DNA from 3 places in the Ideonella alba genome. Region 3 is predicted to be linked to each of the others. Evidence: predicted binding sites of a transcription regulator. Region 3 holds the regulator's gene; each other region holds the start of a gene.
What was found. The regulator FNR, encoded in region 3, switches genes on or off when oxygen is low (the NO sensors DNR and NnrR bind a similar motif). The targets are predictions, from matches to a motif close to TTGATNNNNATCAA.
Positions count from the first base shown of each region.

Region 1 (7,220 bases), on a different contig from region 3:
AATCGGTGATCCAGATCGCGTCGGCATCGAACAGGCTGTAGGCGAAGCGCTGGCCGGGCAGGTCGACCAGGCCCACCACGCGCGAGCACTGGCCGGGCGCGAATTCGGCGGGCACATCGGCCACCAGGGCCAGCGTGCGGGCGTCGAAGACCTTGATGCCGCCCGGCGTGTAGTTCTGCGCCGCCACCAGCGTGCCGTCGGCGCTGATCGCGCCGCCGATCGAGTTGCCGGCCTGCATCACGCGCTGCACGATGCGCTGGGTCAGCAGGTCGACCATCGTCAGCCCGCCGTCGCGGCCGAAGACATAGGCCAGGCGGCCATCGCGCGAGAACACCACCGAGGCGTGCGACAGGTCGCCCAGGCCGGCCACCTCGCCGATGACGCGGCGCTCGCTGGTGTCGACGATGGACAGCGCGCCACGCGCGCGCTGCACGACCACGCCCAGGTCGCCGCTGCCACGCAGGGTGGGGGTGGCGCAGGCGGCCAGCAGCGGCAGCAGGCCGGCGGCCAGCAGGGTGTCACGGCGGCGCATCATCGCGGGGCCTTTGCTTCTTCAGGAAAACCGGCCGCCAGGCGCTCGGCGATCCAGCGCGCCTCGGGCTCGCTGAGCATCGCCCGCCAGGGCGGCATCGGGGTGCCGGGACGCCCGTGGACGATCGTCGCGACCATGGATTCGAGCGGCTTGTCGGCCAGCGCCGCAGGCGTGAGCGCCGGGCCCAGACCACCGGTCAGCCGCATGCCGTGGCAGGAGCCGCAGTCCTGCCGCACCATGCGCACCAGCTGCTGCTGGCGCTCAGGCGCGGGCTCGGCGGCGGCCGCCAGGGGCAGCAGCGCCAGCAGCAGAACGGCGGCGCGGGCCATGCTCAGCTCTTCAGGATCTGCTCGACAGCGGCCTTCAGGTCGGCGTCGTTGATCTTGTCGGGCGGGTTGGGCGCCATCGGGATCGGGCCGAAGCTGCCGGAGCCGCCCTGGCGGACCTTGTCCATCAGCCTGGCCACCACGTCCTGGCCCTTGTACCTGGCGGCGATGTCCTTGAAGGACGGTCCCACCAGCTTCTTGTCCTTGGCATGGCAGGCCAGGCAGCCGGCCTTGTTCATCGCCTCATCGGCCTGGGCCAGGGCGCCGGCGGCGGCCAGCGCCAATGCGGTGGCGATCAGCAGTGTCTTCATGGGCTTCTCCTTCGCGGAGGGCGGGCAGGGCCGGACCCCGCCCGCCCAGGGTCAGTAGATGTCGTGCTGGGTGTTGTTGACGTTGAAGTGACCCGTGGGCGTGATCAGGCGCGGGTCCTTGATCACCGCCTTGAGCTTCAGCGTCCTGTCGTCCACCACCACCAGCGCGCTCTGCTTGTTCTTGGCGCTCCACACCGAGAACCAGACCTCGTCGCCGGCCTTGTTGTACTCAGGCTGGACCACGCGCTTGGCACCGTCATCGCTCAGACCGGCCCATTCGGCGATCGGCAGCACGGTGAAGCCCTTGGCCAGGTTCTTCACGTCGTACACCGCCACCGACTGCGACAGCTTGGGATCGGGGTTCAGCGGCGTGTCCACATACAGGTGGGTGGACTTGGGGTGGCTCTTGATGAACAGCGAGCCGCCGCCCTGGCCCTTGACCGTGTCCACCACCTTCCAGGCCTGCTGGGGGTGGCCCTTGGGGTCGGTGCCGATCATCGAGATCGTCTCGTCGCCCAGGTGGCTGGTGGCCCAGACCGGCCCGAACTGCGGGTGCGTGAAGTTGGCGCCCCGGCCCGGGTGGGGGATCTTGCCGACATCGATCAGCGCGGCCAGCTTGCCTTCCTTCAGGTCCACCGCGGCCACCTTGTTGGACTGGTTGGCGGCCACCATGAAGTAGCGGTGGGTGCTGTCCAGGCCGCCGTCGTGCAGGAAGCGGGCGGTCTCGATCTCGGTGGTCTTGAGGTTCTTCAGGTTGGAGTAGTCCACCAGCAGGGTCTTGCCGGTTTCCTTCACGTTGACCACGAACTCGGGCTTGAAGTGGCTGGCCACGATCGAGGCCACGCGCGGCTCGGGGTGGTACTCCTGCTTGTCCACCGTCATGCCGCGGGTGGCGACGATCTTCAGCGGCTCCAGGGTGTCGCCCTTCATGATCGTGTACTGCGGCGGCCAGTAGCTGCCGGCGATGGCGAGCTTGTCCTCGAAGCCCTTGTACTTGCTGGTGTCGACCGAGCGCGCCTCCAGGCCCACGCGGATCTCGGCCACGTTGTCGGGCTTGGGCATCCACAGGTCGATCATGTTGATCTTGGCGTCGCGGCCGATCACGAACAGGTAGCGGCCCGAGGCCGACAGGCGGCTGATGTGCACCGCGTAGCCGGTCTTGACGATGTTGATGATCTGCTTGGTGTCGCCGTCGATCAGCGCCACCTCGCCGGTGTCACGCAGCGTGGTGGAGAAGATGTTGGCGATGTTGTAGTCGTTCATCTTCTTCGTCGGCCGCTGCTCGGGCGGGACGATGACCTTCCAGGTCTTCTTCATGTCCTCCATGCTCCACTCCGGCGGTTGCGGAGGGTCCTGCTGGATGTAGCGCGCCATCAGGTCGGTGGTCTTCTCGTCGAAGTCGCCGCTGGTCTGCCAGTTGGGCATGCCCGCGGGCGAGCCGTAGGCGATGAAGACCTTTAGGTAGTCGGTGCCCTTGCCCAGCGTGATGTCCGGGGTCAGCGGCTTGCCGGTGGCGCCCTTGCGCAACACGCCGTGGCAGCCGGCGCAGCGCTCGAAGTAGATCTGGCGGGCCTTGTCGAACTCGGCCTGCGTCATCTGCGGGGCCTTCGGGTTGGTGCTCTGGTACATCGGCTCATTGGCCAGGGGGGAGCCGCCCGCCTGGTAGTTCATCTCGGGCTGGGTGACGGCCTTCTTGTCCTGCGCCAGGGCGCCGGTGGCCAGCAGCGTCGCGAGGGTCATCGCGGTGAGCCGGGCAATCGTCGGAGCGTTCATGGTGTGTCTTCGTTCCTCGAGGAGCAGCGCGTGGGTCGGCCCGTGCAGGGTGCAGGGGGCGGGCTCGCCGGGCGGCTGTCCATCGTCGAAGCAGCGAGCGTCGGCATCGTCCCGCCGCCGGGTCGGGGGTGTCCTTGAACTGGTTCAAGGACGGCACCGAGCCTGGCTCGCGAAGATGCCGCCATGCCCAGAGACCTTGACCATCCACCGCGCCGCTTCGGCACGGTCACGCTGCTCGGCGCCGGTCCGGGCGATCCTGAACTGCTGACGGTGAAGGCCGTCAAGGCATTGCAGCGCGCCCGCCTGGTGCTGCACGACCACCTGGTCGGCGACGAGGTGCTGGCCCTGCTGCCGCCGGGCTGCGAGAAGCACTATGTGGGCAAGGAGTCGGCACGCCACGCGCTGCCGCAACGCGAGATCACCGCGCTGCTGGTGCGCCTGGCACACCAGGGCCATGACGTGCTGCGCCTGAAGGGCGGCGACGGCTACATCTTCGGCCGCGGTGGTGAGGAGGCCCAGGCGCTGGCCATCGCCGGCGTGCCCTTCACGGTGATCCCGGGCCTGACCGCAGCACAGGGCGCCGCGGCGGCGGCGGGCATTCCGCTGACCCACCGCGACCACGGCCGCGCGCTGGTGCTGGCCACCGGCCATGGCCGCGAGGGCCACCCGCTGGACCTGGACTGGTCGCTGCTGGCGCGGCCGCAGCAGACCAGCGTGATCTACATGGGCGTGGCCCACCTGCCGGCGATCTGCGCCGGCCTGGTGGCCCATGGCTTGCCGGCCCACACGCCGGCTGCGCTGGTCGAGCGCGCGACGCTGCCCGGTCAGCGCTGCGTGGACGGCACCCTGGCCACGCTGCCCGCGCTGGCCGCCGAGGCCGGCATCCAGCCCCCGGCGCTGATCTTCGTGGGTGAGGTGGTGCGCTTGCGCTCGGTGCTGGCGCCGGCGCAGCGCGTGGCGCCCGCAGTCCGCTGACTAGGGCCTTGGGGGAGAATGCAAGGGAATCCTCGCCCGCGCTCCTCGGCAATGCCCGCCACCGATCCCCATGCCCACCTCGCTGGCAGCCAGGCGCGCACGCTGGCCTATGCGTTCGACCTGTGTGCCAGTGCGCTGGGGCTGTTTCCGGCGAGCTATGTGGCCTACCTGAACGAGTCGCCGCACACGCCCGGCGTGACCGAGTTCGCGGTGCTGTTCCTGGCCTATCACGCCTATTTCCTGGGGCTGCGTGAAGGCGTGACTCCCGGCAAGCGCGTCATGAACCTGGCCGTGCTGAGCCGCCATGGCCAGGCGCTGGGGCCGGTGCAGGGCCTGTGGCGGGCGGTGCTGCTGAGCCTGCCCTGGCTGCTGATCGCGGCCGGCGACCACCCGGCCCTGCAGCAAGGGATGTCGCTGACGATCTGGGCAGGGTTGCCCACGGCCGGCACCGCGTGGTTGCTGCTGGACCTGGTGCTGATCGACAGCCTGCGAGACCGCCGCTCGCTGACCGATCGCCTGGCGGCGACGCTGGTGGTGCGATTGCCGCCGCCCGAACCGCACCGGGCGCCAGCGATTCCGATGTACAGCGCGCGTGACGCCGAGTTCGGTGACCCGCCCAGGCGGCCGCCCGAGCGATGAGCGGTCATCCCGCACGCGCGGTCGTCGCCGTGCTGTGGCAGCTGTGTCGGCTGCTGGCGTTGGCCGTGCTGGCCTTCGCCGTCTGGGGCTGGACCTCTGGGCAATGGGCCGGTCGCCTGTTTCCGCTGGTATGGCCGCGACCGTACCTGGAGATGGTCAGCGCCACCGCCGTCGGCTCGCTGGCGGCGGCGGTGGTCACCGTGCCCTGGCTGACCCGCTGGTGGCCGCAGCGCTGGGGATGGGCGGCCCTGGCGGTGGCGTCGCCGATGCTGCTGCTGCGGGGCAGCGGCCTGCTGTCCTACGCGGGTTCGGGCGAGACGCGCATCCTGGTGATGTCGGTCGTCGAAGCGCTGCTGCATGCGCTGGCCCTCGTGGGTGGGGCGGCGTGGTGGCGCCGCCGGCATGGCACCATGCCACCGCTTCCAACGTCCCTCCGCCATGACCCCTGACGACACCGATCTGGCCGTCCTCGCCGACGCGCTGATCCACAGCCGCCAGCACATCGGCCCCAAGCGCCTGGTCGCGCCGGGGCCGGACGAGGCCACGCTGCGCGTGCTGCTGGCGGCGGCCGCCGCGGCGCCCGATCACCAGCAGCTGCGGCCGTGGCGCTTCCATGTGCTGGGCCCGCAGGCGCGGGCGCGGCTGGGCGAGGCCTTTGCGCAGGCGCTGCAGGAGCGCGATCCCGCGGCCACCGAGAGCCAGGTGGCCGATGCCCGTGACAAGGCGCTGCGGGGCCCGGTGCTGCTGCTGGCCGTGGCCGACCTGCGCGCCGACGAGCCCGGCGTGGCCGAGGCCGAGCGCCTGGTGTCGCTGGGCGCGGCGATCCAGAACCTGCTGCTGGCGGCGCAGGCGCGCGGCTGGGGCAGCGGGCTGACCAGTGGCCGCTCGATGCGCTCGACCGCGCTGCGCCAGGCCTTCGGCCTGCAGGAGGGCGAGCACGCGGTGTGCTGCATCACGCTGGGCACGGTCAGCCGCGCCAAGCCGGCGCGGCTGCGGCCCGCGGTGGACGAGATCGCGCGCTGGGAGCCCTGAGGCAAGGCCGAGCAAGTCCCTCGCGGCGACTGGCTCGGCGTCGCCCTGGTCAACGGGCCTTCGGATCCTCGGCGGCCGGCTCGTAGGGGCTGTGCAGGTCCACCACCTTGGCGGCGCGCTTGCGCATGTGGATGTTGAGCATCTCCACGCCCAGCGAGAAGGCCATCGCGAAGTAGACGTACCCCTTGGGCACGTGGTGGTCGAAACCCTCGGCGATCAGCACCACGCCCACCACCACCAGGAAGGACAGCGCCAGCATCTTGATGGTGGGGTGGTCCGAGACGAAGCGGCCGATCGGCGCGGCGAACAGCATCATCAGGCCCACCGAGGCGATCACCGCGGCGATCATGATGCGCACGTCGCTGACCATGCCCACCGCGGTGATGATCGAGTCCAGCGAGAACACCAGGTCGACGATCATGATCTGCACGATCACCGCGGCCAGCGTGGTCTTCACCGCGGCCGAGGCATGGCCCTCCTCGCCTTCGAGCGAGCCGTGGATCTCGGTGGTGCTCTTCCAGATCAGGAACAGGCCGCCCAGGATCAGGATCAGGTCGCGCCCCGAGATGCCCTGGCCGAAGATGGTGAACAGCGGCTGCACCAGGCCGACGATCCAGGCCAGCACCAGCAGCAGGCCGATGCGCATGAACATCGCCATGAACAGGCCCAGGCGACGCGCGAACTCCTGTTTGGCCTTGGGCAGCTTGTCGACCAGGATCGAGATGAAGATGATGTTGTCGATGCCCAGCACCAGCTCCAGCGCGGTGAGGGTGGCGAAGGCAATCCAGGCTTCGGGGCTGGTCAGCAGTTCCATGGGCGCGTCCTGTGTTCGGGCGCGCGATGATAGGGGCGGCGGAGCTCCCTTGGGAAGTGCCGGGGATCTTCAGGTCCCCGACGGGGCGGAGGCCGCCGCGTCCAGATCGGCCGGCTCAGCGCCGGAGGGCTCCCTGTGGGCGATGCCGAAGTGGCAGTCGATGCAGGTCTTGCCTTCGGTCGCCAGTCGCCGGTGCTGCTTCTGCGCCGTCTTGCCCTGCAACTCGGGGTCCATGGCCTGAACGTTGTGGCAGCTGCGGCACTCGCGCGAGTCGGTGGCCTTCATGCGCTGCCACACCTGCTGCGCCAGCGCCAGCCGGTGCTGCTCGAAGCGCTCGGGCGTGTCGATCTCGCCGGAGAAGTGGCCGACGATGTCCTTGACCGCGCCGAGCTTGCGCCACAGCACGTCCGGAAACTCGTGCGGCACATGGCAGTCGCCGCAGCCGGCCTGCACGCCGGTGCGGTTGCGTGCGTGGATGGTGTGGCTGTACTCGGCAAAGTTGTTGTCCTTCATCTCGTGGCACGTGATGCAGAACTCGGTGCGGTTGGTGGCGTGCAGGCCGGCCGTGCCACCCAACGCGATGGCCATGCCCAGCAGCACCAGGGCGAGCGCACCCAGCCAGCCGCGCCAACCCGATGACGGACGCCTCATTTGAGCTGCAGCACGAAGGCGATGACATCAGCGCGGCCCTGGGCATCACCCAGGCCGTCGTACTTCATCTTGCCGCCGGGCACCACCTTCTTCGGCGCCGTGATGTAGGCGTCGATCTTCTCGGGCGTCCAGGTGATGCCGCTGGCTTTCATGGCGTCGGAGTAACC
Region 1 is NZ_JAGQDD010000004.1:191,769-198,988, reverse strand. Features, by position in the region: gene KAK03_RS08605 (cytochrome D1 domain-containing protein) at 1-532, opposite strand, end outside; gene KAK03_RS08600 (c-type cytochrome) at 532-861, opposite strand; gene KAK03_RS08595 (c-type cytochrome) at 864-1,169, opposite strand; gene KAK03_RS08590 (cytochrome D1 domain-containing protein) at 1,221-2,942, opposite strand; gene cobA (uroporphyrinogen-III C-methyltransferase) at 3,126-3,917, shown strand; gene KAK03_RS08580 (RDD family protein) at 3,969-4,556, shown strand; gene KAK03_RS08575 (hypothetical protein) at 4,553-5,005, shown strand; gene KAK03_RS08570 (nitroreductase family protein) at 4,995-5,588, shown strand; gene KAK03_RS08565 (TerC family protein) at 5,638-6,402, opposite strand; gene KAK03_RS08560 (NapC/NirT family cytochrome c) at 6,472-7,053, opposite strand; gene KAK03_RS08555 (c-type cytochrome) at 7,050-7,220, opposite strand, start outside.
Region 1: cobA (uroporphyrinogen-III C-methyltransferase) is a predicted target of FNR. The motif match lies at 3,077-3,090, and genes of this name have one in related genera.

Region 2 (7,220 bases), on a different contig from region 3:
AAGGCATGGGGCCCGACGGCGCCGGCGGCGGTGCGTTCAATCACCCGCGCCTCGACCGAGCCCATGGACTTCGCGACCTGGGCGAAACCGGCTTCGGAGGACACGACCAGCAGCCGCGCCAGATCACGCGACTCGCGGGCCACTTCGCAATGCACGGTCAGCGTGTCGTCCACCACGATGCTGAAGGCATAGCCCTCGTCCTGCAGCACCGGCTTGCGGTCCACCCGGCCCTGGACCTGGGTGCGCAGCCAGCCATCCTCGCTGCTCAGCGGCACCGGTGCGGGCAGGCGGGCTTCGCGGGCCTGGGCCTCGACCAGCCAGGCGGGCAGCCCCTGGGCGGGCGCCGGCAGCGCGAGGGCGCACAGCAGCGCCAGGCCAGCGGCCCGGTCGATTCGGATCATGGGTGAGTCTCCCTGTTCTTGGTGGTGATGAACGCCCTGATTGTGCCGCCACGGCCGGCGTGGCCGTCCGCCAGGCGCCTGCCGATCAGCGGCGCATCAGTCGCTTGCGGGCCTCTTCCACCCCCAGCACCAGGGCCGCCAGCGCCAGCAGCACCGGCAGCGTGCTGCCGTCCAGCGGCACGGTGTGGAACAGCGCATTCATCGCCGGCAGGTAGAGCACCGCGGCCTGCAGCACCACGCTCAGGCCCAGCCCGGCGGCCAGCCAGCGGTTGTGCAGCGCCCGGCGGCTGAAGACGCTGGCGGTGGCGCTGCGGCAGCTCAGCATGTTGAACCACTGGGTCAGCGCCACCAGGGTGAACACCTCGGTGCGGGCCTGCTCCAGCGCTATCCCCACGCCCAGCCGCCACTGGAACCACACGAAGGCCACCGCCGCCGCGCTGAGGGCCATCAGGGCGGCGCGCAGCAGCATGCGGCGGTCGAACAGGGCCTCATCGCGTGCGGTGGGCGCACGGCGCATCTCGTCGCCATCGGCCGGGTCCATGACCAGGTTCACGGTCAGCGTGCCCTCGGTGACGATGTTGATCCACAGGATCTGCACCGCCACCAGCGGCAGCGGCAGGCCGGCCACCAGGCACAGCAGCAGCAGGATGACCTCGTCCACCGAGGTGGCGAACAGGTAGAGGATGACCTTCTTCAGGTTGGCATAGACCACCCGGCCCTGCGCCACCGCATGCACCAGGGTGGCGAAGTCGTCGTCGGTGATGACGATGCGTGCGGCGCTCTTGGCCACCTCGGTGCCGCTGCGGCCCATGGCCACGCCCACGTCGGCGCGGGCCAGCGCCGGCGCGTCGTTCACGCCATCGCCGGTCATGGCCACCACCTCGCCGCGGGCCTGCAGCGCCTCGACGATGCGCAGCTTCTGTGCCGGCTGCACGCGGGCGAAGACAGCGATGGCCGGCAGCGCGTCCAGCAGTTCGGCCTCGCCCATGCGCTCGAGCTCGGGGCCGTCGACGGCGCGGTCGTCGGGGCCGGCGATGCCCAGCGTGCGCGCGATCGCCAGGCCGGTCAGCTTGTGGTCGCCGGTGACCATCACCGGGCGGATGCCCGCGGCCTGGCAGGCGGCCACCGCGGCGGGCGCGGCCTCGCGCGGCGGGTCGATCTGGCCGACCAGGCCGAGCAGGCGGCCCCGCGCCACCAGGTCGGAGTCATCCACCGCAGACGGGGCCTGCGGATCGACGGCGTCGATCACCGCCAGCGCCAGCACCCGCAGCGCCTGGCCGGCCAGCGCCTCGGCCTGGGCGCGCGCGGCCTGCAGCGTCGCAGGGCGCTCGGCGCCGCACAGGCGCAGCACGGCCTCCGGCGAGCCCTTGACCAGCCATTGGGCGCGGCCATCGGGCCCGGGGTGCAGCGTGGCCATGCGCTGGGTGTCGGCGTCAAAGGGCTGCTCGGCCAGCCGGCGTGTGGCGGCGCGGGTGGTGTCCACGTCCAGACCGGCCTTGGCGGCCAGTGTCAGCAGCGCGCCCTCGGTGGGGTCGCCGACGATGCGCCAGACTGCGCCATCGGCGGGCGGCAGCAGCTGGGCGTCGTTGCACAGCACCGCGGCACGCAGCAGCGCATGCAGATCCGGCAGCGCAGTGGCCTGCACGGGCCCGTCTGCCGCCAACAGCGTGCCCTGCGGGGCGTAGCCGCTGCCCTGCACCTGCAGACGCTGGCCGCCCGTGTCCCCCGGCAGCCACAGCGCGACCACGGTCATCTCGTTGCGGGTGAGCGTGCCGGTCTTGTCACTGCAGATCACCGTGGTCGAACCCAGCGTCTCCACCGCCGCCAGTCGGCGGATGATGGCGCCGCGGGCGGCCATGCGCTGCATGCCCACGGCCAGCGCGATGGTCATGGCCACCGGCAGGCCCTCGGGCACCATCGACACCATCTGGCTGATCGCCACCATCAGCACCTCGGCCAGCGGCATGTCGCGCCACAGGCCCAGCGCCATCACCAGCGCGAACAGGCCCAGCGCCGCCAGCGTCAGCGCGCGGCCAAAGCGCTCCAGCCGTTGCTCCAGCGGCGTGGGCGGCTCCTGGGCACGCTGGGTCAGGCCGGCGATGCGGCCGATCTCGGTGTGCCGCCCGGTGGCCACCACCAGCGCGCGGGCGCGGCCGGCGGTGACCAGCGTGCCGGCGTGCAGCATGCAGTGGCGGTCGGCCAGCGCACTGGCTTCGGGCACGGCGGCCACGGTCTTGGTCACCGGCACCGATTCGCCGGTCAGGGCGGCCTCGGCCACCTGCAGCCGCACGGCCTCCAGCAGCCGTGCGTCGGCCGCGACCGCATCGCCCGCGGCCAGCAACAGCACATCGCCCGGCACCATCGCATGGGCCGGCGCCAACTGCTCGGCGCCGTCGCGCCAGACCCGCACCTGCACCGCGGCCAGCTGGCGCAGCGCCGCCATCGAGCGCTCGGCACGCCCCTCCTGCAGGCTGCCCAGCAGGCCGTTGATCAGCACCACCACCACGATCACCGCCGCATCACCCAGGTGACCCATCGCCAGCGCCAGCCCAGCGGCGACGCCCAGGATGGCGATCAAGGGACTGCGCAGCTGGCGCAGGAAGATCGCCCAGTACGGGCGCGTGCTGGGCTCGGGCAGCGTGTTGGGGCCATGCACGGTCAGGCGGCGCGCCGCGTCCTCGGCGCTCAGGCCCAGTTCGGCGTCGGTGCCCAGCTGCTGCAGTGCGGCCGCCGGTGGCAGGGCGTGCCAGTCGGTGCGGGGGGCGGCATCAGCGTTCACGGCGGCACAGGATCACAGGCGAGACCTGTCGATTCTGTGGTGGGCGACCACCTGTTCAGCTTGACCCTGGACAAGCCACGGCGGCACGTGGCCCGCATTCCGCGGGGTTCTCAACCCAGCAGATTGGCCAGCTTCAGCAGCGCCAGCAGCAGCATCCACAGCACCACCGAGCGCCAGACCAGACCGACCAGGCTGCCCAGGTGGCCCAGTTCGGGCGGCAGGCCGGGGGTGGAGCCGGTGGCGTCGGTGGCGTCGGTGTCGCCGCTGGCGAAGGTGCGGCTGCGGTCAGGCGTCACGCCCGGGGCGGCCGCGCCGCCCAGCTGCACGCCCACCGCACCGGCCGCCGCCGCGAGGATGATGCCCTCGTTGGCGTGCTTCCACAGGCCGGCGTCGCGGCGCCAGCCGGCCACCGCATCCTCGAAGTTGCCCACCACCGCGAAGCCGAAGGCGGTGAGGCGGGCCGGCACATGGTCGATCAGGTTGAAGGCGCGCTGGGACAGCTCGCGCAGGTTGTCATTCACCGGCACGCCCAGGTGGTGGCTCTTGAAGGCCCAGTAGCGGCTGCCGAACTCGGCCATGCGGTAGAGCACCGCGCCGGCCGGGCCCAGGCCCAGCGCCGCCAGCACCACGTAGCAGAAGAACACGCCGAAGACATGGCGGTGCGCGGCCAGCAGTGCGTGTTCCAGCACGTGGCGCAGCAGTTCGGTGCGCGGCAGCTCGGACGCATCCAGGTGGCGCCATTCGGCCAGCAGGCGGCGGGCGCCGTCCTCGTCGCCCTTCTCCAGCGCCTCGCGGATGTCGGTGAAGTAGTGGCTGAACTGGCGAAAACCCAGCGTCAGGTAGATCACCAGCACATCGAAGGCCAGCGCCAGGAAGAAGCTGATGTAGGTGGCCAGCACCCAGTGCAGCGCCCAGGCCAGCAGGGCCGGCACGATGACCGTCACCACCCAGACGATGCGCGCGTGCTGGGGCTGGCCGGCGTCGAAATTGCGCCCGGTCCAGCCGACCCAGTCGGCCAGCGTGTCATGGACCCAGTTGTCGCGCGGCAGCGGCTTGATCTGCTCAAGCACCAGCGCGAAGAGGACGGCGAAGAAACTCACGCTGGCGATGATACCCAGCGTTGGCGGCTCAATCGTCGGCCAGCAGGTGGTAGAGATTGCGCAGCATCGCGGCTGTGGCGCCCCAGATGAAGAAGCGGTCGGGCTGGCCCGCCGGGTCGGGCGACCAGGGCATGGACAGGAACTCGCGCCAGACGCCGGGCGCCGCCTCGAAGCGGTGGCGCCGGTGGTGCGCCGGGTTCATCAGAAAGGCCAGCGGCACCTCGAAGGCCTCGGCCACCTCGAAGGCGTCCAGCGCCAGCTGGTGGTCCGGGTCGACCAGGCCGACCACCGGCGTCACCACGTAGCGGGTGACCGTGGTGTAGGTGGGCAGGCGGGCGATGACCTCGATCCGCTCGGCGCCCAGGCCCACCTCCTCGTGGGCCTCGCGCAGCGCGGTGGCCACCGCGTCGGCGTCCTCGGGGTCGGTGCGGCCGCCGGGAAAGCTGACCTGGCCGGCATGGTCGTGCAGGTGGGCGGTGCGCTCGGTCAGCAGCACCGACAGCCCGTGCGGCCGCGGCACCAGCGGCACCAGCACCGCGGCGGGCGTGGGTTCGCGGTCGAAGTGCAGGTCGTGGCGGTTGCCGTCGCCCGCGATCGGAGCGACGCGTTCATGGGCGCCCGCCAGGCGCTGGCGCAACAGCGCAGGCTGCAGCCGCGCCGGATCGATCGCCGGCAGATGGGCGTCGGTGGACAGGACCGGGATGGCGCGGGGGTCGCGGATCAGGCGGCTGGGTCGGGTCGGCGGCGCGTTCATGCCCGGCCATGATAGGCGGCTCGCCCCGTCAGCGCAGGCTGCCCACGTAGCGCCGCATCGCCACGCCCAGCGGGCTGCTGGGCGTGGCGGCCGGCCGCACCGGCGCGGCGGGCGGTGGCGGCGGGAACAGGGCCTCGGCCAGGCGGTTGGCGCGCTCGACACAGTCGGCCTGGCCGCTGGCCCGCGCCAGCGCGATGATCTCCTGCGCGTAGGCGGCATCGCGAACCAGCCATTCGACGTCGGTGACGCGGCCGACATGGCGGCGCAGCACCACGTGCAGATGGGCCGCCAGGGCCAGCTTCTCGCTCTCCAACATGGGTCACTCCCGGGTCGTGGGTCAGTCGATGCGTTCGCCGTGCTGGGCCAGATCCAGCCCCAGCCGCTCCTGGTCGGGTGTCAGGCGCAGGCCGACCAGGGCGTCGACCAGCCACAGCAGGAACGCGGTGGCGACGCCGCTGTAGAGCAGCGTGGCGCCCGCGGCGGTGGCCTGCGCCGCCAGCGAACCGCTGACGCCGCCCACCAGCGGCTCGGCCAGCACGCCGGTCAGCAGTGCACCGACCAGGCCACCGATGCCGTGCACGCCGAACACGTCCAGCGAGTCGTCCACGCCCAGCAGGCGTTTCAGACCGGTGGCGCCCCACAGGCCCGCCAGACCCGCCACCGCGCCGATCAGCACCGCGTTGCCGGGGCCGACGAAGCCCGAGGCCGGCGTCACCGCGACCAGGCCGGCCACCACGCCGCTGCACAGGCCCAGCAGCGTGGGCGTGCGGCGCAGCGTCCATTCGGCCAGCATCCAGCCCAGCGCGCCGGCGGCCCCGGCCAGTTGCGTGGCCAGCATGGCCATGGCGGCGCGGGCATCGGCGGCCCCGGCCGAGCCGGCATTGAAGCCGATCCAGCCCACCCACAGCAGCGCCGCGCCGGTCATCGTCTGGCCCAGGTGCGAGGGGGTCAGGGCCTCGCGCCCCCAACCCTGGCGCGGGCCCAGCCACCAGGCCGCCACCAGGCCGGCCACGCCGGCGTTGAGGTGGACCACGGTGCCACCGGCGAAGTCCAGTGCGCCGCGCTGCGCCAGCCAGCCCTCGGGCGACCAGACCCAGTGGGCCAGCGGCGCATAGACGCCCAGCGACCACAGTGCGCTGAACCACAACAGGGCGGCGAAGCGCATGCGTTCGGCCACCGCGCCCACGATCAGTGCGGGCGTGATGACGGCAAAGCTGAGCTGGAACATCGCGAACACCGCCTCGGGCACCGAGGGCATCAGCGGGTGCACGCTGGCCAGGCCCTGTGGCTTGTCCACGCGCAGGCTGGCCATCCAGGGGTGGCGCCAGTCGCCGATCCACCCATCACCAGGGCCGAAGGCCAGGCTGTAGCCGATGGCGAACCACAGCAGGCTCACCAGGGCGGCGATGGCCAGCACCTGCGCCAGGGTGCCCAGCACGTTCTTGCGCCGCACCATGCCGGCGTAGAACAGCGCCAGGCCTGGCAGGCTCATCAGCAGCACCAGCGTGGTGGCGCTGATCATCCAGGCGGTGTCGCCGGCGCTGAGTTGCGCGACCGGCACCAGGGCTGGCAAAGGGGTGGCCATCGACGTCCTCTTGTTCTGTACTGCCCCCAGGACTCAGCAAGAACCCTGCCCAGCAGCGCCGCGCCGGGACGAAAAAAAACCGCCCCGGTGGGGCGGCTTTCTTGGGGGCAGGCGCGAGGCCGGCGATCAGGACAGCTTTTCCTTGATGCGCGCCGACTTGCCCGAGCGCTGGCGCAGGTAGTACAGCTTGGCGCGGCGGACGTCACCGCGGCGCTTGACTTCGATCGAGGCGATCAGCGGGCTGTAGAGCTGGAAGGTCCGCTCGACGCCTTCGCCGCTGGAGATCTTGCGCACGATGAAGCTGCTGTTGAGGCCGCGGTTGCGCTTGGCGATCACGACGCCTTCGTAGGCCTGCACGCGCTTGCGGGTGCCTTCGACGACGTTGACGCTGACGATCACGGTGTCGCCGGGGGCAAAGGCCGGGATGGTCTTGCCAAGACGAGCAATTTCTTCCTGCTCGAGGGTCTGGATCAGGTTCACTGACTTCTCCGAAGTGATCGTGCCGGGGCTGGTTGAAAGATGGTGCATCCCTGGCGGTGCATGGATGCGTCCCTCGGCAGAGGATCGAAAAGCCGCTGATTATAGCGCGGCGTTGCCCTGG
Region 2 is NZ_JAGQDD010000020.1:15,132-22,351, reverse strand. Features, by position in the region: gene KAK03_RS20300 (hypothetical protein) at 1-401, opposite strand, end outside; gene KAK03_RS20295 (cation-translocating P-type ATPase) at 487-3,180, opposite strand; gene KAK03_RS20290 (CobD/CbiB family protein) at 3,291-4,280, opposite strand; gene KAK03_RS20285 (CoA pyrophosphatase) at 4,309-5,034, opposite strand; gene KAK03_RS20280 (hypothetical protein) at 5,063-5,350, opposite strand; gene KAK03_RS20275 (ammonium transporter) at 5,372-6,619, opposite strand; gene rplS (50S ribosomal protein L19) at 6,746-7,099, opposite strand; gene trmD (tRNA (guanosine(37)-N1)-methyltransferase TrmD) at 7,199-7,220, opposite strand, start outside.
Region 2: KAK03_RS20295 (cation-translocating P-type ATPase) is a predicted target of FNR. The motif match lies at 3,241-3,254, and genes of this name have one in related genera.

Region 3 (7,220 bases):
TCTATGAGCCGTTCATCGGCCCCAAGGGCAACCAGGCGCAGAACATCCGCTCCGTGGATCCAGTGCGCCCGCGCAGCAGCGCCACCGCACCGCTGCGCGATGCAGCCGAGAACACCGATTGAGCGCCCGTCGCGGCGCTCAGCTCATGCACCAGGCAGCAAAGCGGACAAACAGGTCGTGACCCAGGGCCCAGGCTGAGGCCCCGGCCAATGCCGCCCCCGACAGCCGCGCCGCCCAGCGGGTGATGCGCCCTTCGCGCGAGGGGTCGCCCTGGGCAAGGCGCTGCCACAGCGCAGGTGCCAGCCCGAGGGGCAAGGCCGAGGCCAAGGCAAAGGCGCCCATCACCGCGGCCCCGGACACCGCCGAGTTGGCCAGCGCCGCGACCATCAGCGCCGATTGCAGCAGACCGCAGGGCCAGGCCACCCAGGCCAGCCCGGCGCTGGAGGCGCGCAGCGCACTGCCGCTGCGGCCGTGCCAGCGCACGGGTTGCACCTGGGACCGATCACCGCTGCGTCCCAGCTGATCCAGCCACTGGGGCTGGCGGCCCTGGATCAGCAGCCACAGGCCCAGGGCCAGCGCGGCCATGTGGGCCAGCGCCCACAAGGGGCGCAGCGCCGGGCTCCACTGGCCCAGCTGGGCCAGCCAGCTCACGCTGGTGGCGGCCACTGCGCCCGCGGCGGCATAGCCGAGCAGCCGTCCGAGGTGAAAGAAGCCCAGCCCCAGGCGCGGCCGCGTCGGGGCACAGCCGCGCACGGCGGCCGCGCTGGCGGCGCCGCACATGCCAATGCAATGCAGAGAGCCTGCCAGGCCCATCAGCAGGGCCGACAGCACCAGGGCCTGATCCACCCTCAGATGATGCGCGAAAAACGCTCGCGGGTCCGGTCGGCCTGCAGATACTTGTCGAAGGACATGGCGATGGCCCGCACGAAGAACCAGCCGCGCGCGGTGATCTGGATCGCACCGGGCTCCATCGTCACCAGGCCCATCTCTTCATAGGGACGCAGCGACTCAAGTTCCTGGCGGAAGTACTCGGGCACCTTGACCAGGTGCGCCAGTTCCACCGATTCGAACTCCAGCCGACCCTGGCACATCAGCGCCATGATGACGGCACGGCGCAGCAGGTCGTCGCGGGTCAGCGCCAGGCCACGCTGGATCGCGAACTGTCCCTGACGAATGGCGTCGTAGTACTCGGGGATGGTCTTGGCGTTCTGGCTGTAGGTGGCGCCCATGCGACCGATCGAGGACACGCCCAGCGCCACCAGGTCGCAATCGGGCTGCGTGCTGTAGCCCTGGAAATTGCGATGCAGCCGGCCCTGCCGCTTGGCCTGGGCCAGCGCGTCGTCGTGCAGCGCGAAGTGGTCCATGCCGATGTAGCTGTAACCATGGCCCATGAAGCCGGCAATCGCCGAGGACAGCATGTCGATGCGGTGCTGCGCGGGCGGCAGCTGGCTGGCGTCGATGCGCCGCTGCGGCTTGAAGCGCGCCGGCAGGTGCGCGTACGAGTACAGCGCAATGCGGTCGGGCCGCAGCTCGCTCATCTGGCGGATGGTGCGGGCAAAGGACTCGGGCGTCTGCTTGGGCAGGCCGTAGATCAGGTCGGCGTTGATCGACTCGAAGCCCAGCTCGCGCGCGGCTCGCATCAGCTCAGTCACCATCTCGAGCGACTGGACGCGGTGCACCGCCTTCTGCACATCGGGGTCGAAGTCCTGTACACCAAAGCTGATGCGGTTGAAGCCGATGGCACGCAGGTGGGCCAGACGGCCGCGGTCTGCGGTGCGCGGATCCACCTCGATCGAAACCTCGGCATCCGACGCCAGCTTGAAGCAGCGCTGCAGCGCCGCCATCAGGCGGGCCAGTTCGGCGTCGCTCAGGAAGGTGGGCGAGCCCCCGCCGAAGTGCATCTGCGAGACGTTCACCGACTCGCCCAGCACCTGCCGGTGCAGCGCGATCTCGGCTTCCAGCACATCCAGGTATTCGGCGCCGCGCTCGTGGTGCTTGGTGATGATCTTGTTGCAGGCGCAGTAGTAGCACACCGACTCGCAGAACGGGATGTGCACGTAGACCGACAGCGGCTTCTTGCCACCGACCTGGGCGCCCTCGGCCCGCTGCTGCAGTGCGCGGCGGTAATCCTCGCCGTTGAAGGCCTCGACGAACCGGTCGGCGGTTGGGTACGAGGTGTATCGCGGGCCCGGCACATCGAAGCGCTGGAGCAGCTCCACCGGCAGCAGGGTGTCGGGAGCATGGATGGCTTGTGACATGCCGGCATGGTGCCAAACTGGCACGCCACAGGCTTGACCTGCCTCAAGTCGGACCGCGGTCGGGACCACAAGAATACCCGCACTCAACGAGAGGCATCATGTTCAGGACATGCGATTCATCGGATGACGTTGCTCAGGATGTGGCCGGGCCACGGGTGATAATGCGCGCAATGAGCGAATCCACCTCCCGGGTGCGGTGCGATACCTTCAAGGTCGCCTGCTCCAGCTGCAATCTGCGAGAGTTGTGTCTGCCCGTCGGACTCGGCCGGCCTGACCTGGAGCGCCTGGACGCGCTGGTCGCCACCCGCCGCACCGTGGGCCGTGGCGACACGCTGTTCCGCTCGGGCGATCCCTTCCAGTCGCTCTACGCGGTGCGTACCGGCTTCTTCAAGACCTGCGTCTCGTCCGAGGACGGCCGCGACCAGGTCACCGGTTTCCAGATGGCGGGCGAACTGCTGGGCCTGGACGGCATCAGCGCCGACCGCCATACCTGCGACGCCGTGGCCCTGGAAGACTCGCAGGTCTGCGTGATCCCCTACTCGCAGCTGGAAGACCTCTCACGCGAGTTCACCGACCTGCAGCACCAGTTCCACAAGATCATGAGCCGCGAGATCGTCCGTGACCACGGCGTGATGCTGCTGCTGGGCAGCATGCGTGCGGAAGAGCGGCTGGCGGCCTTCCTGCTGAACCTGACGCAGCGTTTGCAGGCGCGTGGCTTCTCGGCCTCGTCGCTGATCCTGCGCATGACGCGCGAAGAGATCGGCAGCTACCTGGGCCTGAAGCTGGAAACGGTCAGCCGCACCTTCTCGAAGTTCCAGGACGAAGGCCTGCTGGAGGTGAAGCAGCGCCAGATCCGCATCATTGACCAGGCCGGGCTGCAGCAACTGGTCAACGGCACGCCCAGCTGAGCCCGCCCTGCCCCATCCAGCACAACGGCGCCCGCGGGCGCCGTTGTCCTTGGTGACGGGTGGGCGCTCAGCGCTGCTCGGGCGTGGCCGCGTGGTTGCGGGCCTGCATCGCCGGCGTCTGGGCATCGGGCTCGGTCTTGCCACGCTGCGACTCCGCCGTTTCGTCCTTGATCAGCACCGGGTCCTGACCCTTGATGGCCACGTAGGCGGTGCTCACGCTGGCCACCACCACCAGCAACGGTCCCCCGATGACCAGCCAGAGCATGCGGTAGCGCCACCAGGGCAGCTTGGGCTCGGGACTGCCCTCGGCGGGCGGGTTCGTGTTGCTCATGCTTGCAGCCGTCATCGCGGCACCAGGAAGGTGGACTTTTCGTGCAGCGTGGTGGCCGCGACATCGTCATGGGCCACGCGCTCGATCGAGAACTGGATGGTATGCGCACCGGCGCCCGCCTGCTGCGCCGACTCGAACGGGATCTGGGCGCTGAGGGTGATCCAGCGCGCCTCGGCCGGCCCGACGTCCACCTCGGTCTGGCCGGTGACCACGATCTGGTCCATGCCGGACACGCCGATGCGGTAGGACTGCGGCTTCTCGGCCGCGTTCATCACCTGCAGGCGGTAGACGTTCTCGACCTTGCCGTCCTCGACAATGCGCGCCAGCGAGGCACGGTCGCGCACCACGTCGACACGGAAGGGCTCGCGCAGCGCCAGGCTGATGCCGAAGGCCACCAGGATCGCCAGCATGATGCCGGTGTAGACCAGCACCCGCGGGCGGAAGATGCGGCGCAGCATCTGGCTGAAGTTCAGGTGTTCGCGCAGGCCGTTCTGGGTGACATAGCGCACCAGGCCACGCGGGTAGCCGAACTTGTCCATGATGCCGTCGCAGACGTCGATGCAGGCGGCACAGCCGATGCACTCGTACTGCAGGCCCTTGCGGATGTCGATGCCGGTCGGACAGACCTGCACGCACAGACCGCAGTCGACACAGGCACCCAGGCCCGCCTGCTTCGGGTCGACCTTCTTGGAGCGGGCACCGCGCGGCTCGCCGCGTTCGGTGTCGTAGCTGATGATCAGCGTGTCCTTGTCGAACATCGCGCTCTGGAAGCGCGCGTACGGGCACATGTACTTGCAGACCTGCTCGCGCATGTAGCCGGCATTGCCGTAGGTGGCAAAACCATAGAACAGCACCCAGAACCATTCCCAGGGGCCGAAGCCCAGGGTCATGGCCTCGGCGGCCAGCGTGCGGATCGGGGTGAAATAGCCGACGAAGGTGAAGCCGGTCCACAGGCCGAACAGGATCCAGACCACCTGCTTGGACGTCTTGCGCCAGAGCTTGTCACGGCTCCAGGCGGCATCGTCGAGCTTCATGCGCTGCGCGCGATCGCCTTCGATCACGCGCTCGAACCACAGATAGATCTCGGTGTACACCGTCTGTGGACAGGCGTAGCCGCACCACAGCCGGCCTGCCACCGCAGTGAACAGGAACAGCGCGTAGGCCGAGATCATCAGCAGCGCCGACAGGTAGATCAGGTCCTGCGGATAGAGAACCAGTCCACCGATGTAGAAGCGGCGGGACACCAGGTCGAAGAGCACGGCCTGGCGGTTGTTCCACTGCGCCCAGGGCAGCAGATAAAAAAGGAGCTGGGTCGCCCACACGAGCGCCCAGCGCCATTTGATGAACTGGCCGCTGACGGCCCGCGGATAGATTTTCCGGGTCTTCTGGTAGAGCGATACCACCGCCTCGACCGTGTCGCCATCGGGCGCCGACGCTGCGGGGGGGTTGACGTTGCTGGCTTGGATAGGGGTGGGGGTATCGCTCATGCCGCCAATTTAACTCACTGCGCGGCGACCTTCGTGCTCTGGGACAAATTCCAGACGTAGGCGGTCAGGACCTTCAGCTGATCCGGCGTGAAACGCGCGCCCTGGGCGGGCATCACGTTGGTCTTGCCGTTGTTGATCATGGAGACGACCTGGGCTTCGCCCCAGCCATGCAGCCAGATCTTGTCGGTCAGGTTCGGTGCGCCCAGGGCCTGGGTGCCCTTGCCTTCCGGGCCGTGGCAGGCGGCGCAGGCCGCGAACTTCGGCTTGCCGACCTGGGCCGCCACCGAGTTGTGGGCGCTGCCCGACAGGCTCAGCACGTAGTTGGCCACCGCCTTGACGTCCTCGGCGGTGCCCACCGCTGCGGCCATCGGGGGCATCACGCCCTGGCGGCCTTCGACGATGGTCTTCTCGATGTACGCGGGGCTGCCGTCGCCACCCAGCCAGTCGTTGTCGGTCAGGTTGGGGAAGGACTTGCTGCCGCGGGCGTCGGAGCCGTGGCACTGCGCGCAGTTGTTGACGAACAGGCGCTCGCCGATGGCCATGGCCTTCGGGTTCTTGGCCAGCGCTTCAGGGGCCTGGCCGTTGAACTCGGCATAGACCGCCTTCATCGCCTCGGCGGCCTTGGCCTGCTCGGCCTGCAGCTGCCCGGCCGACGACCACTTCAGGCCACCTTCGGCCGCGCCGAAGCCCGGGTACAGGGCCAGGTAGGCGATCGAAAACACCACCGTGATCAGGAACAGGCCCATCCACCAGCGCGGCAGCGGGTTGTTCAGCTCACGCAGGTCAACGTCCCAGGTGTGGCCGGTGGTGTTGTCATCGGCCATCGGGCGGTGCTTGCTCGCGCCGATCAGGACGGCCAGGCAGAACACCAGACCGCCCGCGACGATGGCCACCACATAGAGCGACCAAAACGAACTCACAAAATCACTCATTACTTTCTCCTTGGTGTCGGCGGCCGCAAGCAGCCGCCGCGCACGTCATTGCCGTTCAGAGGACGGGTCTGCGACATCGGGCTCGAGGAAAGGCAGCTGGGCCGCCTCGTCGAACGCAGACTGACGCTTGCGCTGCCAAGTCCAGACCATCAGCGCCAGGAACAGCACCATGGCCAGCACCGTGATCGCGCTGCGGTAGACATTGATGTCGAATTCCATCAGTCGCTCCGGTGATTACTTGCGAGCGGTGCCCAGCACCTGCAGGTAGGCAATGACGGCGTCGATCTCGGTCTTGTCCTTGACCTCGTCGGCGGCCTTGGCGATCTCGTCGTCCGTGTAGGGGACGCCGACCACGCGCAGGGCCTTCATCTTGGGCGCCAGCTCGGCCGGGTTCAGCGTCGTCTTGGCGAGCCACGGGTAGGACGGCATGTTCGACTCGGGCACCACGTCACGCGGGTTGTTCAGGTGAACACGGTGCCACTCGTCGGAGTAGCGGCCGCCCACGCGGTGAAGGTCCGGACCGGTGCGCTTGGAGCCCCACTGGAACGGGTGGTCGTAGACGAACTCGCCGGCCACCGAGTAGGGGCCGTAGCGCAGCGTCTCGGCGCGGAAGGGGCGCACCATCTGCGAGTGGCAGTTGTAGCAGCCCTCGCGGATGTAGACGTCCCGACCGGCCAGTTGCAGCGCGGTGTAGGGCTTGAGGCCCTCGACCGGCTGGGTCGTCGAGCGCTGGAAGAACAGCGGCACGATCTCCACCAGGCCACCGAATGCGACGGTGACCAGGATCAGCACGATCATCAGGAAGTTGCTGGTCTCGATCTTCTCGTGACCCGTCGGCTTGTGACTAGCCATGTTGTTTCTCCTTCTCTCGGGCTCAGGCGTGGGCAGCGACGGCGGGCACCGGCACCGACACGGCCTTGCCGTTGGCGATCGTCATCACGACGTTCCAGAGCATGATGAACATGCCGCTCAGGTACAGCAGGCCGCCCAGCACGCGCATCACGTAGAACGGATAGGTCGCCTTGACGCTCTCGACGAAGCTGTAGACCAGCGTGCCGTCGGGGTTGACCGCGCGCCACATCAGACCCTGCATCACACCGGCGATCCACATCGCGGCGATGTAGAGCACGATGCCGATGGTGGCGATCCAGAAGTGCAGCTCGATCGCCTTGGTGCTGAACATCGCCTTGCGGCCGAACATGCGCGGGATCAGGTGGTACAGGCAGCCGATCGACACCAGACCCACCCAGCCCAGGGCACCGGAGTGCACGTGGCCGACGGTCCAGTCCGTGTAGTGCGACAGC
Region 3 is NZ_JAGQDD010000006.1:155,724-162,943, reverse strand. Features, by position in the region: gene KAK03_RS10840 (cold-shock protein) at 1-122, shown strand, start outside; gene KAK03_RS10835 (sulfite exporter TauE/SafE family protein) at 139-846, opposite strand; gene hemN (oxygen-independent coproporphyrinogen III oxidase) at 849-2,258, opposite strand; gene fnr (fumarate/nitrate reduction transcriptional regulator Fnr) at 2,429-3,166, shown strand; gene KAK03_RS10820 (nitrogen fixation protein FixH) at 3,234-3,497, opposite strand; gene ccoG (cytochrome c oxidase accessory protein CcoG) at 3,509-4,984, opposite strand; gene ccoP (cytochrome-c oxidase, cbb3-type subunit III) at 4,999-5,916, opposite strand; gene KAK03_RS10805 (cbb3-type cytochrome oxidase subunit 3) at 5,962-6,135, opposite strand; gene ccoO (cytochrome-c oxidase, cbb3-type subunit II) at 6,151-6,768, opposite strand; gene ccoN (cytochrome-c oxidase, cbb3-type subunit I) at 6,791-7,220, opposite strand, start outside.